DNA from 4 places in the Variovorax boronicumulans genome. Region 4 is predicted to be linked to each of the others. Evidence: predicted binding sites of a transcription regulator. Region 4 holds the regulator's gene; each other region holds the start of a gene.
The links. Region 4 encodes LexA, which represses DNA repair genes until DNA is damaged. Its sites were predicted from a motif close to ACTGTATNNNNATACAGT; they were not measured.

Region 1 (4,128 bases), on a different contig from region 4:
CGGCAGGTAGACCTCGGGCACGCCTTCGGGCGCCACCCAGTGGTCGAGCACGCCCAGGTCGTTGGGCGGCGCAAAGCGCATGCGGGCCTCGCCGCTTTCGGGCGTGCGCACGATCCAGTGGTCGCCGTGCGGCACCAGCGCACTCTTCGCGAGGCCGCTGGCCCAGTCGGGCAGCCGCTTCGGATCGGACGCGAGCGCATAGGCGTCGCGCCATTCGCACTGCACGCGCTGCGTGATGACGCGGGACAAGGCCGCGTCGCCTTCATTCGCCGTTGGGGTCGTCGCTTGGGTCATCGAAGTCGCTCCTGAGCACCTTGGACACGACGGCGCCCGAGAAACCGCGCGCCATCAGGAATCGCATCTGTTTCGCGCGCTCCTTCGCATCGGCGGGTGGCGCGTCGAAGCGGCGGCGCCACAGGGCCGTGGCGCGCTCGACTTCGGTCTCCTGCAAGCCGGCCACCGCCTGCGCGATGGCTTCGGGCGCGATGCCCTTGGCCTGCAGCTCCTGCTTCACGCGCAACGCGCCCGAACGGGCGGCGCGCTGGTGCAGCACCGAGGCGACCACGCGTGGCTCGCTGATGAAGTCCTTGGCTGCCAGCTCGTCGAGCGCCTTCGCCAGCGTGCCGGGCTCTTCCTCGTGCTTCGCGAGCTTGCGCTCCAGCTCCGCGCGCGAATGCTCGCGCTGGCTCAGGAGGCGCAGGGCGCGGCCTTTGAGGGAGGGGGCACTGAAGGCCATTCGGGGGTGGTGGGTCGCTCACGCGGCCCACGCACTGCGCGAAGGCCGCTTATCTCGAACTTACTCCGCCGCCTTGTCGGACTTCGAGGCCTTGGCGGGCTTCTCGGCCTTCTCGGGTTCGGTGCCGGCGTCGGCCGCGAGCAGCGGAATGCCTAGCGACTCGCGCACCTTGTTCTCGATCTCGCGCGACAGGTCGGGGTTCTCGCGCAGGAATTCGCGGGCGTTGTCGCGGCCCTGGCCGATCTTCTCGCCGTTGTAGGCGTACCAGGCACCCGACTTGTCGATGATCTTGGCGTTCACGCCCATGTCGATGATCTCGCCCTCGCGGCTGATGCCTTCGCCGAACAGGATGTCGAACTCGGCCGTCTTGAACGGGGGCGACACCTTGTTCTTCACCACCTTCACCTTGGTTTCGTTGCCGATGGCCTCGTCGCCCTTCTTGATGGTGCCGATGCGGCGGATGTCCAGGCGCACCGAGGCGTAGAACTTCAGCGCGTTGCCGCCGGTGGTGGTTTCGGGCGAGCCGAACATCACGCCGATCTTCATGCGGATCTGGTTGATGAAGATGACCATGCAGTTGGTCTTCTTGATCGTGGCCGTGAGCTTGCGCAGCGCCTGGCTCATCAGGCGGGCCTGCAGGCCGGGCAGCGAGTCGCCCATTTCGCCTTCGATTTCGGCCTTGGGCGTGAGCGCGGCCACCGAGTCGACCACGATCAGGTCGACGGCGCCCGAGCGCACCAGCGAGTCGACGATTTCCAGGGCCTGCTCGCCGGTGTCGGGCTGGCTGATCAGCAGGTCGGACAGGTTCACGCCGAGCTTCTGGGCGTACTGCACGTCGAGCGCGTGCTCGGCGTCGACGAAGGCGCAGGTGCCGGCCTGCTTCTGCATGGAGGCAATCACCTGCAGCGTGAGCGTGGTCTTGCCCGAGGATTCCGGGCCGTAGATTTCAACGACGCGGCCACGGGGCAGGCCGCCGACGCCCAGGGCGATGTCCAGGCCCAGCGAGCCGGTGGACACCACCTGGATGTCTTCCAGCGCCTCGCCTTCGCCCAGGCGCATGATCGTGCCCTTGCCGAACTGCTTTTCGATCTGGGCCAGCGCGGCCTGCAGGGCCTTGGCCTTTTCACTGTTGGCGACCGAGATGCTTGCGCCCTTGACGACTGCGTCCATGTGGAAATCTCCTTGAATATCAACGGTTTGTGTCGGGGTTCATCCATCTGCTTTTAACCACAGGCTGGATGCTTGAACAGTAGTGTAGGGGCTCATGACGTTTCGCAAACCCACTTTAAAGTCAGTTTGCCTTACCATCTGAGGCCATGGCCGACTCCGCCTTTCCCACCGATCCCGACGCCTGGCGCCAGACCCACCTGGGCCGCCTGCTGGGCCATGCGATGCGCCGCTTCGACGAGCGTGTGCTGGCGCTCATGGCGCACGACATCGACGTGCCGCTGGCGCTGTCCAACCTGGCGGCGCGCGCGCAGGTGAGCGCGGCGCACATCCACATCACGCGGCACCTGGCGCGCGAGGGCTCGCGCCTGACCGAGCTGGCCGAGCGCGCCGGCATGACCAAGCAGGCCATGGGCACGCTGGTCGACCAGTGCGAGGCCTGGGGGCTGGTCACGCGCGGGCCCGACCCGCTCGACGCGCGCGCGCGGCGCGTGCTGTTCACGGCCGACGGGCTGGCCTGGCTGGACGCCTTCCGCCGCGCCGTGACGCAGACCGAGCGCGAGTTCCGCGCCAGCGTGGGCGACGAGATCGCCACCGTGGTAACCATCGGACTCGAAGCCTATACAGCGGGCTAGACTCGCGTTGAGACAAATGTGAACTGCGCCGGCATGGCGCCTGAATCCGCCGGAGGTGGCTCATGCGAATACTGATTGCCGAAGACGACCAGGTGCTGGCCGATGCCCTGCTGCGCAGCCTGCGCACCTCGGGCGCGGCGGTCGATCATGTGGCCAACGGCTCGCAGGCCGACACCGCGCTCATGACCCACAGCGAGTTCGACCTGCTGATCCTCGACCTCGGGCTGCCCAGCCTGCACGGCATCGAGATCCTCAAGCGCCTGCGCGCACGCGGCTCGCAGCTGCCGGTGCTGGTGCTCACGGCGGCCGACAGCGTGGAAGAGCGCGTCAAGGGCCTGGACCACGGCGCCGACGACTACATGGCCAAGCCCTTCAGCCTGCAGGAGCTCGAGGCGCGCGTGCGCGCCCTCACGCGGCGCGGCATGGGCGCCACCAGCAACGCGATCCGCCACGGCCCGCTGGTCTACGACCAGGCCGGCCGGGTGGCGACCATCGACGGCAAGATGATCGAGCTGTCGGCGCGCGAACTGGGCCTGCTCGAGGTGCTGCTGCAGCGCGCCGGCCGGCTGGTCAGCAAGGACCAGCTGGTGGACCGGCTGTGCGAATGGGGCGAAGAGGTGAGCATCAACGCCATCGAGGTCTACATCCACCGCCTGCGCAAGAAGATCGAGAAGGGACCGGTGCGCATCGCGACGGTGCGCGGGCTGGGCTACTGCCTCGAGAAGATTCCCGGTTGAGCGTGCCCTGCCCGCGCGAAATGCCGTCAGGGCTGCTTGCGCAGGTTGACGAGCAGCGTGGCGCCGGTGTTCGAACGGATCAGGAACATGAGGCTGCGGAAGTAGCCGTTGCTGTCGTACACGCCCGCCGGCACCAGCCCGATGATGGCCGGCCCGGCATAGCTGCCGGTGGCGGCGGGGGTGAGCTTGCAATCGTTGGTGCTGGCCGTGGCGGCATTCACGGCCTTCAGCGTGAGGCTGTACATGTTCTTGGCCGAGCCGGGCTGCGCCAGGGCGACGGTGCCCGAGAGCGTGCACTGGCCGATCTGCACGCCGCTCGTGCTGCCGGTGAACACGCCCTGGCCATCGACCTGCACCGTCACGCCCAGGCTCGGGCTGCTGTCGGTGTTGGACCACGTGCCGGTCATGCTCGCCTGCGACACCGCCAGCGCGTTCTCGATCGTGTAGGCCAGCGGGCCGACATCGGACGGCCTGCGGTTGTCGTAGGCGTAGGTGCCATCCACCGACTTCTTCGGCGCGAAGGTGCCCGAGCCCGTCACCGGATATGCGTTGGGCGGAACATACAACTCGGTGTCCGGGTTGAACGACCAGTCGAGCCCCGTGACCTTCAGCGAACCCCACATCGTGCCCCCGAGGAAGCTGCCTGCCAACGAACCGTTGGTGCCGACGAAGGCAATGCCTCGCACGCCCGCGTAGATGCCTTCGCTGTCATTGCCCACCGCGGCGGTGGAGCCGGGCTGCGGCGCGCTCAGCGAGGGCGACGGCTCGGAGCCCGGCACGGCGGCGCGGTTCTCGGCCGGTGCGGGCGCGGGCGCCGGGGCTGGGGAGGGCGCGGGGGCGGGCGCCGGAACCG
Region 2 (4,128 bases), 430 kb from region 4:
GCAGGGCTTCGAGGGCTACGGCATGAGCCCCGCGAAGTTCGCCGAGTTCTTCCGCACGCAGTACGACGCCTTCGGCGCGACCGTGCGGGAGCACAACGTCAAGTTCGAATAGAAGAGGCCTCGCGGCGCCAGAAGGCGGCGTCGGGGAAGGTGCCGGCGCCGGCCGCGGCGTTGTCGGCCATGTGCTCCGCGCGGCCCGTGCCCGGGATCGTGCAGGTCACGGCCGGATGGCTCAGCACGAACTTCAGCAGCACCTGTGCCCAGCTCGTGCAGCCGATATCGCCGGCCCAGGCGGGCAGCGGCTTGTCGCGCAGGCGCCGCAGCAGGCCACCGCCGCCGAAGGGCATGTTGACGATCACCGCCACGCCGCGCTCGGCCGCGAGCGGCAGCAGGCGCTGTTCGGCATCGCGCGCATCGAGCGAGTAGTTGATCTGCACAAAGTCGAGCTGCTCGGCGCGCAGCACGGCCTCGACCTCGTCGTAGGCCGAGGCGGTGTAGTGGGTGATGCCGATGTAGCGCACGCGGCCTTTGTCTTTCCAGCCGCGCAGCGTGGCGAGGTGGGTGCGCCAGTCGACGAGGTTGTGCACCTGCATCAGGTCGATCTGCTGCGTGCGAAGCCGAGTGAACGACTGTTCCATCTGCGCGATGCCGGCTTCGCGGCCCGAGGTCCAGACCTTGGTCGCGAGGAAGGGCCTGGCGCCCGGCTTCGCGGCGGCCAGCAGTTCGCCGGTGGTTTCCTCGGAGCGGCCGTACATCGGCGAGCTGTCGATCACCGTGCCGCCGGCCGCGAAGAGCGCATCGAGCACGCCGGGCAGGCGCCTGTATTCGTCGGTGCCGGGGCGCTGGTCGAAGCCGATCCAGGTGCCGCAGCCGACGACCGGCAGGGCTTCCTTCGTGGAGGGAATGGGGCGGGTGGTCATCTGCATCGCGGGCCTGCCGGGTTGCTGCTGGGCGAAGGAGGGGAGCGCGGCACCCGCGCACAGGGCTGCGCCCAGTCGGAGCAACCGGGCGCGCGTCAGGGCGTAAGGGTGTGCGTTCGTGAGGGGCGTTGTCACGAACGAAATTCTGCGCCCGCCATGCCGGCGGGCGGAAGGGCTCAGCGCAGGTAGCGCCCGTCGGCCTTGAGCATCGAGAGCTCGGAGAAGGTCAGCCCGCGGTGCTCGCCGGGCCGGTACGACACGGCGATGCCGCCGAGGTCCAGCGTCTTGAACGACTCCAGGCCCTTCTGCAGCGACTCGGGCGTCGGGTTGGCGCCCGCGCGCTTCAGGCCTTCGACCATGACCTTGGCCGTGACGTAGCCCTCCAGGCTCGCGTAGCTGAACTCGGTCATGCCGATCTTCTTCATCGCCGCCTGGTACTCGGCGATGACGGGCATCGCGCTGTTCCACGGGTAGGGCACGACCTGCGAGATGACCACGCCGGCCGCATCCTTCCTGATGTCCTGGAAGAGCTTTTGCCCATTCAGGAAGGAGAACGAATAGAAGGCCGTCTCGCCGCCGGTCGCGCGGTAGGCCGCGATGAACTTCGCCGCCACGTCGTTGGTGGCCGACAGCACCACGGCCTTGGGCTTGAGCTTGGCCAGCTCGGCGGCGCGCTCGGCCGCGTCGGAGCCGTCGTTCTTGATGGCCACGCTGCCGACCATCTTGTCGCCGCGTTCGGCGATGAACTTCTGCGTGCTTTCCATCGCCGAGCGCGCGCCGGGGTTGTCGTTGTGCGCGAAGGCGATGCGCGACAGGCCGATGGTGAACAGGTGGTTCACGATGCGGCTGTATTCCTCGTCGAAGCTGATGCGCACCGGAAAGCCGAACTCGCTGAACTTCACCACCGGACCCGCGCCCGTGTAGGGGCCGACGACGGGAATCTTCAGCTCGTTGGCCGCCTTCAGCGCACCGACCGCCGACGAGGTGCCGATGGGCATCAGCACGCCCACGGCGCCGTCGCGCGCGAAGGTCTTGACGTTTTCTGCGCCCTTGGCGGGGTCGTAGGCGTCGTCGAGCTGGCGCAGCTCGACCGGGCGGCCGTTGACGCCGCCGCTCGCGTTCAGCGCGGTGAACATGGCACGGATGCCCACCAGCGGCTCGGTCGACAGCGACGCGAGCGGGCCGGTCTGCACGTAGGTCTGGCCGATCAGGAGCGGCTTGGCGGGCTGGGCCGAGGCAGGCGCCCCTGCGAAGACGAGGGCGGCGAGGGCCAGAAACCGCAGGTGAATCTTTTTGTGTCTCATGGTCACTAATTGTTAATAAACCGATCTTAAGGCGCGGGCCTTCGCAGGTAAATCGATCGCTGGTTGCGACCCGGGGAATACTGTATAAAAATACAGTTAACAACTGCAATCATGGGCCTCCCTTTCCTCGACTCCTTTTCCACCGCCGCGGGCCGCGGCGTCTGGCACGCCGACGAACTCGGCCTGGCCGACGCGCAGGTCGTGGCCACCGGGCATGCCGCGCTCGACGCCGAGCTGCCCGGCGGCGGCTGGCCCGTGGGCGCGATGACGGAGCTGCTGCAGGCCACGCCCGAAGCCCATGTCTGGCGCCTGCTGCTGCCCGCGCTGGCGCAGGCCGTGGAAGCGCGCGGCGGGCCGGTGGTGCTGGTCGGCGCGCCCTACGAACCCTGCGGCACCGCGCTGGCGGCGCAGGGCTTGCCGGTGGAGGCGCTGATGTGCGTGCGCAGCGACGCCCCGGCCGCGCGCCTGTGGGCCTGCGAGCAGGCGCTGCGCTGCGCCGAGATCGCCGCCGTCGTCGCCTGGCTGCCGCAGGCCCGCGTGGGCGAGCTACGGCGGCTGCAGCTGGCCGCCGCACAGCACGAGGTGCTGCTGTTCGTGTGCCGGCCCGAGTCGGTGGCGCTGTCGGCCTCGCCCGCGCGGCTGCGCCTGCGTGCCGAACGCTGCGCGGACGATCCGGCGCAGATCGCGCTGCACCTGCTCAAGCGCCGGGGCCCGCCGCTGGCCGCGCCGGTGCGGGTGCCGGCGCGCAATGCCCGCATGAGCGCGCTGCTGGCCGCCGCCCGCGTGCGGCGCCAGCTGCGCCTGCAGCCGCCCGTGGCGCCGGCCGCGGCGCCGTCGGCCACGGTGGTGCGCATCGACGCATGGAAAGGAGGCCCGGATGCACTGGATCGCCTTGCAGTGGTCGTCTGAGTCCGAAGAAGCCGACGCCCCCGACATGCCTCCGCCCGAAGCCCTGGGCTGGTGGGCGCTGCAGTTCACGCCGCACGTCGCCTGGCAGGACGAGGCGCTGATGCTCGAGGTCTCGGCCTGCGAACGCCTGTGGGGCGGTCGCGCGCCGCTGATGCGCCAGCTGCTGGCCCTCAACCCCGCGCCCGACGCGCGCATGCGCGGCGCGCAGGGCGCCACCAGCCTGATCGCGCTGGCGCGGTTGCGCCTGTTCGCGCGCAACGAGCACCGGCCCGCCGAGGTGCCGGCCGGCCTGCCGCTGGACACGCTGACGGCCGCGCAGGGCCACCTCGATCTGCTCGCGCGCCTGGGCTGCCGCACCTGGGGCGAGGTGGCGGCGCTGCCGCGCGGCGGGCTGGCGCGGCGCTTCGGCGCCGGGCTGCGCGAGGCGCTCGACATCGCCTGGGGCCTGCGCCCCGAAACCCACGCCTGGCTCACGCTGCCCGACGTGTTCGAGCAGAAGCTCGAACTGCCCGCGCTGGCCGAGACCGGGCCCGAACTCATGTGGTCGGCCAACCGCCTGCTGTCGGCGCTGCAGATCTGGCTGCGCGCCTGCCAGCGCGGCGCGCGTGCGCTCGAGCTGCAATGGACGCTCGACCTGCGGCGCCTCAACGGCGTGACCCTGCCGCCGCACCAGCAACTCACCGTGCGCACGGCAGAGCCCACGCAGGACATGGCGCACCTGCGCCGCCTGCTGTCCGAAAAACTCGCGCTCACCACGCTGGCCGCGCCCGCGAGCTGGCTGAAGCTGCGCACGCTCGAAACCGATCCGCTGGCCGGCGCCAGCACCAGCTTCCTGCCGGAAGACAACCGCAAGGGCGACAAGCTGCACGAGATGGTCGAACGGCTCAGCGTGCGGCTCGGCGCCGACCAGGTGGTGGTGCCGCTCGCGCAGGCCGACCACCGGCCCGAGCGCCAGCAGCGGTGGCGGCCCGCGTTGCAGAAAGAGAAAACGCCGG
Region 3 (4,128 bases), on a different contig from region 4:
TCTTCCAGCTCGTGCGCGCCCTGCGCCACGTCGGCCGGCATGCAGCCGTCGACCACGTTGATGACGTGCACCGAGTTCCACTCCTGGCCCTTGGCCGAATGGATGGTCGACAGGATCAGGTAGTCCTCGTCGAGCGAAGGCGGGCCGGGCCGGTCGCTGGTGGCCTCGGGCGGGTCGAGCGTGAGTTCGGTGAGAAAGCGCTCGCGCGAGCCATAGCCGGCCGCCAGCCGCGCCAGCTGCTCGACGTCGGCGCGGCGCACGCCCGAGGTGTCTTCGTACAGCCGCTCCAGGTGCGGCTGGTACCACTGCATGGCCACCTCCACATCGGCCGGCCACTGCAGCGACGGCGCGCGCAAGGCGGCGTAGGCCTGGGCAAAGTCGGCCCACTGTTCGCGCGCGGCCGACGGCGGCACGAAGTCGCGCACGGCCGCGGCCGGGTCGGCCGCCTGGTCCATCGCGTCGAGCAGGCGCGTGCCGGTGACCGGGCCCACGCCGGGGATGAGCTGCGTGACCCGGAAGCCCGCCATGCGCCCGCGCGGGTTCTGCGCGAAACGCAGCACCGCGAGCAGGTCCTTCACGTGCGAGGCCTCGAGGAACTTGAGCCCGCCGAACTTCACGAACGGGATGTTGCGCCGCGCCAGTTCCAGCTCGAGCGCCGCGCTGTGCGACGAGGTGCGAAACAGCACCGCCTGCGACTTCAGCGCCAGCCCGCCCTCGCGGTGCGCCAGGATCCTGTCGGCCACCCAGCGCGCCTGCCCGGCCTCGTCGGGCACGAGCACCAGCACCGGCTTGCCGGCCGAGGGCTTGTCGGTCCAGAGCGTCTTGGCGTGCCGCTCGGCGGCCTGCGCGATGACGCGGTTCGACACGTCGAGGATCGGCTGCGTCGAGCGGTAGTTGCGCTCCAGCGTGACGATGCGTGCCTCTTGCGAGAACTGCGAGGGAAAGTCGAGGATGTTGCGCACCGTCGCGCCGCGGAACGAGTAGATCGACTGCGCGTCGTCGCCCACCACCGTCACGCCGCGCCCATCGGGCTTCATCGCGCGCAGGATCTCGGCCTGCAGCAGGTTGGTGTCCTGGTACTCGTCGACCAGCACGTGGTCGAAGCGCGCGCCGACGTGCGCGGCCAGCGCGGGCTCGGCGACCATCTCGGCCCAATAGAGCAGCAGGTCGTCGTAGTCGAGCACGTTCTGCTGCTGCTTGGCCTCGACGTAGGCGCCGAACAGCGTCTTGAGCTGCGCCTCCCACTCGGCGCACCAGGGAAAGCTGTCCTTCAGCACGGCGGCCAGCGGCGCGCGCGTGTTCACGCAGCGCGAGTAGATCGACAGGCAGGTGCCCTTGCGCGGGAAGCGGTTGACCGTGGAGGACAGGCCCAGCTCGTGTCGCACCAGCCCCATGAGGTCTTCGGCGTCGCCGCGGTCGTGGATGGTGAAGTTCTCGTCCAGCCCGATCTGCGCGGCGTACTCGCGCAGCAGCCGCGCCCCGATGCCGTGGAAGGTGCCGGCCCACGGCAGCGCGGGCGGGCGCTCCGACTTCAGGCCCAGCACGCGCGCCAGCACCTGGCCCGCGCGGCGCTCCATTTCCTGCGCGGCGCGGCGCGAGAAGGTGAGCAGCAGCAGCCGCTGCGGATCGACCCCGTCGGCGATCAGGTGCGCCACGCGGTGCGCCAGCGTGCTGGTCTTGCCCGAGCCCGCGCCGGCGATCACGAGCAGCGGCCGGTGGTCGGCGCCGACTGCCGTGCCCACGCCGTGCTCGACCGCCGCGCGCTGGTCGTCGTTGAGCGCGGCGAGCGCCGCGGCCAGGCGCTCGGCTTGCGTCTTCGGGGGGGTGGAAAGAACGGGGGACGCAGGGGTCTGCATGAGCACGACTTTACTGTATGTCCGTCCAGTCCACGCGCCTTGTGCCCCAGTGGCCGGTGACATAATCGCGCCTCGCTGCAACCGGAGACTCCCCATGGAAACCGCCCCGTCTCGGCAGCTTTCAACTCCCATCCGACGCCGCGCATGATGTACTGACGCCGGGTCTGCGGGAATTGAAAGCGCCCCTCCCTCGCCCATCGTTCAGTCATCCCCGGGAGTGAGCCCATGCTCAACATCTTTACGCTCGCCAACGGCCGCCTCGTCCAGGAAGAGATCGAGTCGCTCGAAGAGCTCTCCAAGTTCCAGCCGATCTGGGTCGACCTCGAGTCGCCCACGCTCGAGGAAAAGCGCTGGATCAAGCAGTACTACGGCCTCTCGATTCCCGAAGACGCGATGGACGAGGACATCGAGGAATCGGCGCGCTTCTACGAGGAAGACAACGGCGAGCTGCACATCCGCTCCGACTTCTTGATCGACGACGACGAAGACCCGCGCACGGTGCGCGTCGCCTTCATCCTCAACCAGCACAACACCGACCTGCGCAGCCGCGGCGTGCTGTTCTCGATCCACGACGAAGACGTGCCCGTGTTCCGCCTGCTGCGCATGCGCGCACGCCGCGCGCCGGGACTGATCGAAGACGCCAAGGAAGTGATGCTCAAGCTCTTCGACGCCGACGCCGAATACTCGGCCGACACGCTGGAGAACATCTACGACGAGCTCGAGGTGGCGGGCAAGAAAGTGCTGTCGGGCAACGTCAGCGACGAGCTGGCCGGCGAGGTGCTCGGCGCCATCGCGCGGCAGGAAGACTTGAACGGCCGCATCCGCCGCAATGTGATGGACACGCGCCGCGCCGTGAGCTTCATGATGCGCAGCAAGATGCTCAACGCCGAGCAGTTCGAAGAGGCGCGACAGATCCTGCGCGACATCGAATCGCTGGACAACCACACGGCCTTCCTCTTCGACAAGATCAACTTCCTGATGGATGCGACCGTCGGTTTCATCAACATCAACCAGAACAAGACCATCAAGATCTTCTCGGTGGCCAGCGTCGCGCTGCTGCCGCCCACGCTGATCGCGAGCATCTACGGCATGAACTTCAAGTTCATGCCCGAGCTCGACTGGGCCATGGGCTACCCCTACGCCATCGCACTGATGGCCGCGAGCGCGCTGGTGCCGATGTGGTACTTCCGCCGGCGCGGCTGGCTCAAGTAGTCGCTGTACTGGGTGCTAGAGTGGCTGCCGGCAGGCAGCTGACCTGGAGAGCCCCGTGCGCAGACTTCGTTTCCTCACCAACCGCCACCGCGCGCCGTCGACGAACACCGCGCTCGGACTGCTGCTGGCCTTCAACGCCGGCGCCATCAATGCGGGCGGCTTCCTCGTGCTGCACATGTACACCTCGCACATGAGCGGCTTCGCCTCGCAGCTGGCGGACGGCATGGTGCTGGGCAACCTCACGCTGCTGCTGAACGCGCTGGGCGCGATCCTGGCGTTCGTGAGCGGCGCCGCGGTCTGCGCGGTGTTGGTGAACTGGGCGCGGCAGCACCGGCTCCATGGCGTGTATGCGCTGCCGCTGCTGCTGGAGGCCGCGCTGATGTTCCCGTTCGGGCTCGCCGGCGCCATCACGCTGACCTGGGCCACGCCGTTCGCGGTGCCGCTCACGGTGCTGCTGCTGTCGTTCATCATGGGCCTGCAGAACGCCGTGGCGTCGAAGACCTCGGGCGGCAGCACACGCACCACCCACATGACCGGCAACATCACCGACGTAGGGATTGAGCTGGGCAAGATGCTCTACTGGAACCGGCGCGCACCGTCCACGCCGCTGCCAGTGCGCCACGACCGCAGCCGGCTGCGCCGCTGCGGCGGCCTGGTCGCCATGTTCGTGCTCGGCGGGGCCGTGGGTGCGCTGGGCTTCAAGCACGTGGGCTTCATCTGCGTCGTGCCGCTGGCTGCGCTGCTGCTGGCGCTGTCGATCCCGCCGCTGCTGCGCGACCTGCCGCAGCTGCGCCGGCTCGCGCCGTAGGCGGGTTCTTCAGGCCGCGTCGCGCGGCAGGGCGGCGAGCCAGGCGTCGACCAGCGCGAGGCTGTAGCGGCTCGCCACCTCGGCCACGAAGCGCGTGAAGTCGCCGTGCGCGGCGTCGTCGGCGCGGTCCGAGATGGTTCGCAGCGCCGCGAAGGGCACGCCGTAGTCGTGGCAGGCCTGCGCCATGGCCGCTCCCTCCATCTCGACGGCGAGCGCGTCGGGCAGCGAGCGCTGCAGGGTCCCACACTCCGC
Region 4 (4,128 bases):
CATCGAACGCATGAGCGGCCGCCGCTCGCACCCGGCATCGGGCCGCACCTACCACGTCAAATTCAATCCGCCGAAGGTGGAAGGCAAGGATGACGTGACCGGTGAAGAGCTGATCCAGCGCGAAGACGACAAGGAAGAGACCGTGCGCAAGCGGCTCGACGTCTACAGCCAGCAGACCCGTCCGCTGGTCGACTATTACTCGGCCTGGGCCAAGACCGACCCGGCCGCCGCGCCGAAGTACCGCGCCATCCAGGGCGTGGGCACGGTCGACGAGATCACGCAGCGCGCGCTTGCCGCACTGAACAGCTGATTCAGCGGCTGATTCGTCAGCCTCTTTCTCCTAGCCGCCCTCCGCCTCCGGCAGGGCGGCCACTCCCAACAGTTCCAGCACCAGCGCGACCCGCGCCTTCACCGGCGTGAGTGCGCCCGCGTCCCGCAGCCCGTCACCGGGTTTCGGCAGGATGCGTCCGTTCGCACAGCGTGTGGCGCGCAACACCACCAAGCCGCTGTCCTGCGCCTTCAGCGCTGCAGCTTCCAGCGCGTGGTGCACGGTGCCGTTGCCGGTCGTGGCCACGACCAGTCCGCGCAAGGGCTCAGCCAACGGGAGCAGCAGCGCCTCCACGATCGCACCGCTCGCGCCCGCGTGGCTCATGACGATCTCGACGCGGGGCCACGGCTTCGATACCGCCTCCAGCCGCGCCGCATCGAACGGCGCGCCCTGCGGCCACGCACGCACGCGCCGCACTTCGCCCTCCTCCACATAGCCGACCGGCCCCGCATCGCCCGACGCGAAGGCATCGAGACGGTAGGTGTGCACCTTCTGCACATCGAGGCCGCTGTGGATCGTGCCCGCGCACACCACGGTCACGCCCTGCGCGCCGGGCGTCGCGGCCACCACGAGCGCGTCGCGCACGTTCTGCGGGCCATCAGGCGACAGCGCCGTCGCCGGACGCATCGCACACGTCAGCACCACCGGCTTGGCGGGCGCCAGCACGGCGTACAGGAAGAAGGCGGTTTCCTCCAGCGTGTCGGTGCCGTGCGTGACCACGATGCCCGCCACGTCGGGCTGCGCCAGCCAGTGCACACAGCGCGCGGCCAGCTGGCGCCAGGTGTCGGCGTCCATGTCCTTGCTGTCGAGCTGCGCGACCTGCTCCGCCACCAGCGCCACGCCGGCCGGCGCCTCGATGCCGCCCAGCAGGTCCGCCACGCCCACCTGTCCGGCGGTGTAGCCGATGTTGTCGCCGCTGCTGGCGGCCTTGCCGGCAATGGTGCCGCCGGTGCCCAGCACGACCACGCGGCGCGTCCCGGACAAAGAGGAATGAGTCATGGCTTGTCAACTTTTGAAAACTGGTTAAAAATACAGGTACTGGATATCTAGCCAGTGCCGCAAGGAAACCACTATGCAGTTCGCAGTGAAGCTTACCGCCCGCCAGCAGCAGATCCTGGACCTGATCCAGGCCGCCATCGCACGCACCGGTGCGCCGCCTACGCGCGCCGAAATCGCCAACGAGCTGGGCTTCAAGTCGGCCAACGCCGCCGAGGAGCACCTGCAGGCCCTGGCCCGCAAGGGAGTGATCGAACTCGTCAGCGGCACCTCGCGCGGCATCCGCCTCAAGGGCGATGCGCTGCGCTCGCTCCACGAAACGCGCCACCGCGAAGGCAGCCAGTTCTCGCTTTCGCTGCCCGGCATGGCCCAGCTCGCGCTGCCGCTCATCGGCCGTGTCGCGGCGGGTTCGCCCATCCTCGCGCAAGAGCACGTCGACCAGACCTACTACGTCGAGAACACGCTGTTCCAGCGCCAGCCCGACTACCTGCTCAAGGTGCGCGGCATGTCGATGCGCGACGCCGGCATCATGGACGGCGACCTGCTCGCCGTGCAGGCCACGAAGGAAGCGCGCAACGGCCAGATCGTGGTGGCCCGCCTGGGCGAAGAAGTCACCGTGAAGCGCCTGAAGCGCAACAAGCAGGTGATCGAGCTGCACGCCGAGAACCCCGACTACCCGACCATCATCGTCCAGCCCGGCGAGCCCTTCGAAATCGAAGGCCTCGCGGTCGGCCTCATCCGCAACACGATGCTGATGTAGGCCCCGGGCCTGCTGCCCACAAGCAGCACCTCATCCGGCCGCGACAGGTGGCGGGCGTATGGCGCGAAGTCGCCATCACCCTGTCGTGGCCGATTCAAGAAATCCTGCCTGTGTTCAACCTCATACTTTTTTGGAGTTCACATGGGAATCGCCCTCCTCGCCATCGCCGACCTCTGGTCGCCCCTGCAATCGCTGGCCACCCGCTGGATGCCCGCTCGTCGCCCGTCGCACGGTGACAGCAGCGACACAGCCGCCGGCCTGCGCTACGTGGCCATCCGCCCCGCCTGCACGGCGCGCCCCGCTGGCGGCTCCGCGCCTGCCAGTTCGCCATCCGCCGCCGCAGCGCCCGCCCGTCCGCTGCGCGTGGTCCGCGTGGTCGACCGCCAAGGCACGCAGCGCGGCTGCGCCAACCGGGTCGTGATTTCCGGCCGCATGGCCGACGTGTGCGCCGAACTCGACCGGCTCGCCGCATTGGAAGCCGCGGAAACAGGCAGCGGCACGCCCCGCCCCAGCCACCTGCACTGAGAAAGTGCAAACGAACCCGCCGTGCCTGCGCGCCCCGCACGCGCACGGCGGATTCACCCCCAACGGCCTGAAACAGGCCTTCCGGCCGCCATCTGGCACCGGGTATCCAAACGTTCACACGTGCGACGTGCCGATGCTGCGAGGCACAATGGCATGCCATGAACATTGTGATCCTCGACGACTACCAGGACGCCGTGCGCAAGCTGCAGTGCGCTGCCAAGCTGGACGCTTACGCCGCCAAGGTCTACACCAACACGGTCAAGGGCATCGGCCAACTGTCGGTTCGCCTCAAGGATGCGGACGTCATCGTGCTCATCCGCGAGCGCAGCCAGATCTCCCGCCAGCTCATCGAGAAGCTGCCCAAGCTCAAGCTGATTTCCCAGACCGGGCGCGTCGGCGGCCACATCGACGTCACGGCCTGCACCGAACGCGGTGTGGCGGTGGCCGAGGGCTCAGGCTCGCCGCAGGCGCCCGCCGAACTCACCTGGGCGCTGATCATGGCGGCCATGCGCCGCCTGCCGCAGTACATCAGCAACCTCAAGCACGGGGCCTGGCAGCAGTCGGGCCTCAAGTCGGCGTCGATGCCTCCGAATTTCGGCATGGGCTCGGTGCTCAAGGGCAAGACGCTGTGCATCTGGGGCTACGGCCGCATCGGCCAGCTGGTGGCCCGCTACGGGCAGGCCTTCGGCATGCAGGTCGTGATCTGGGGCCGCGAGGCCAGCTGCGCCAAGGCGCGCTCCGACGGCTTCCAGGTGGCACAGAACCGCCACGAATTCTTTGCGGCCGCCGACGTGCTGTCGGTGCACCTGCGGCTCAACGAGGACACCCAGGGCCTCGTCAAGCTCGAAGACCTCTCGCGCATGAAGCCGACGGCGCTGTTCGTCAACACCTCGCGCGCCGAGCTGGTGGAAGCCGATGCCCTGCTGGCCGCGCTCAACCGCGGCCGCCCCGGGCTGGCGGCCATCGACGTGTTCGAGAGCGAACCGCCGCTGCAGGGCCATGCGCTGCTGCGCCTGGAGAACTGCATCTGCACGCCGCACATCGGCTACGTCGAGCAGGAAAGCTACGAAAGCTACTTCGGCCAGGCGTTCGACAACGTCGTGAGCTTCATCAAGGGCAACCCCACGAACATCGTGAACCCCGGCGCGCTGCAGGTCCGGCGGTGAACGCATGAGCCGGCCCGCGCCGCAGCGAGGCGCGCTCTGGGCGCTGCTGGCCGGCAATTTCGTGATCGGCACGGGCGTGATGGTCGTGCCGGGCACCCTCAATGAAATCAGCGCCTCACTGGCCATCAAGGTCGCCACGGCAGGCCAGCTGATCAGCGCGGCCGCCTTCGTGATGTGCCTGGGCGCTCCGCTGCTGGCCGCCGCGGTCGCCGGCTGGGACCGCCGCAAGCTGCTGGCCCTCACCCTGCTCTGGTACGCCGCGTGGCATGTGGTCGCGGCGCTCGTGCCCAGCTTCGGCGCGCTGCTGCCGGTGCGCATGCTCACGGTGATCGCGCCCGCCATCTTCACGCCCC

Region 1: recA (recombinase RecA) is a predicted target of LexA. The motif match lies at 1,970-1,987, and genes of this name have one in related genera.
Region 2: imuA (translesion DNA synthesis-associated protein ImuA) is a predicted target of LexA. The motif match lies at 2,304-2,321, and genes of this name have one in related genera.
Region 3: VHAB30_RS23635 (ATP-dependent helicase) is a predicted target of LexA. The motif match lies at 1,869-1,886, and genes of this name have one in related genera.

What each region holds. Positions count from the first base shown of each region.
Region 1 covers NZ_BKDH01000004.1:303,986-308,113, reverse strand. Annotated here, with positions in the region: gene VHAB30_RS26485 (SRPBCC family protein) at 1-249, opposite strand, end outside; gene recX (recombination regulator RecX) at 263-736, opposite strand; gene recA (recombinase RecA) at 797-1,906, opposite strand; gene VHAB30_RS26470 (MarR family winged helix-turn-helix transcriptional regulator) at 2,053-2,538, shown strand; gene VHAB30_RS26465 (response regulator transcription factor) at 2,601-3,275, shown strand; gene VHAB30_RS26460 (hypothetical protein) at 3,302-4,128, opposite strand, start outside.
Region 2 covers NZ_BKDH01000001.1:2,877,162-2,881,289, reverse strand. Annotated here, with positions in the region: gene VHAB30_RS13215 (Bug family tripartite tricarboxylate transporter substrate binding protein) at 1-112, shown strand, start outside; gene VHAB30_RS13210 (aldo/keto reductase) at 99-1,019, opposite strand; gene VHAB30_RS13205 (ABC transporter substrate-binding protein) at 1,097-2,224, opposite strand; gene imuA (translesion DNA synthesis-associated protein ImuA) at 2,336-3,133, shown strand; gene VHAB30_RS13195 (Y-family DNA polymerase) at 3,102-4,128, shown strand, end outside.
Region 3 covers NZ_BKDH01000003.1:205,112-209,239, forward strand. Annotated here, with positions in the region: gene VHAB30_RS23635 (ATP-dependent helicase) at 1-1,856, opposite strand, end outside; gene corA (magnesium/cobalt transporter CorA) at 2,082-3,068, shown strand; gene VHAB30_RS23645 (YoaK family protein) at 3,124-3,876, shown strand; gene VHAB30_RS23650 (5'-methylthioadenosine/adenosylhomocysteine nucleosidase) at 3,886-4,128, opposite strand, start outside.
Region 4 covers NZ_BKDH01000001.1:2,444,253-2,448,380, forward strand. Annotated here, with positions in the region: gene adk (adenylate kinase) at 1-310, shown strand, start outside; gene VHAB30_RS11170 (asparaginase) at 341-1,327, opposite strand; gene lexA (transcriptional repressor LexA) at 1,401-2,084, shown strand; gene VHAB30_RS11180 (hypothetical protein) at 2,226-2,609, shown strand; gene VHAB30_RS11185 (D-2-hydroxyacid dehydrogenase family protein) at 2,768-3,775, shown strand; gene VHAB30_RS11190 (MFS transporter) at 3,780-4,128, shown strand, end outside.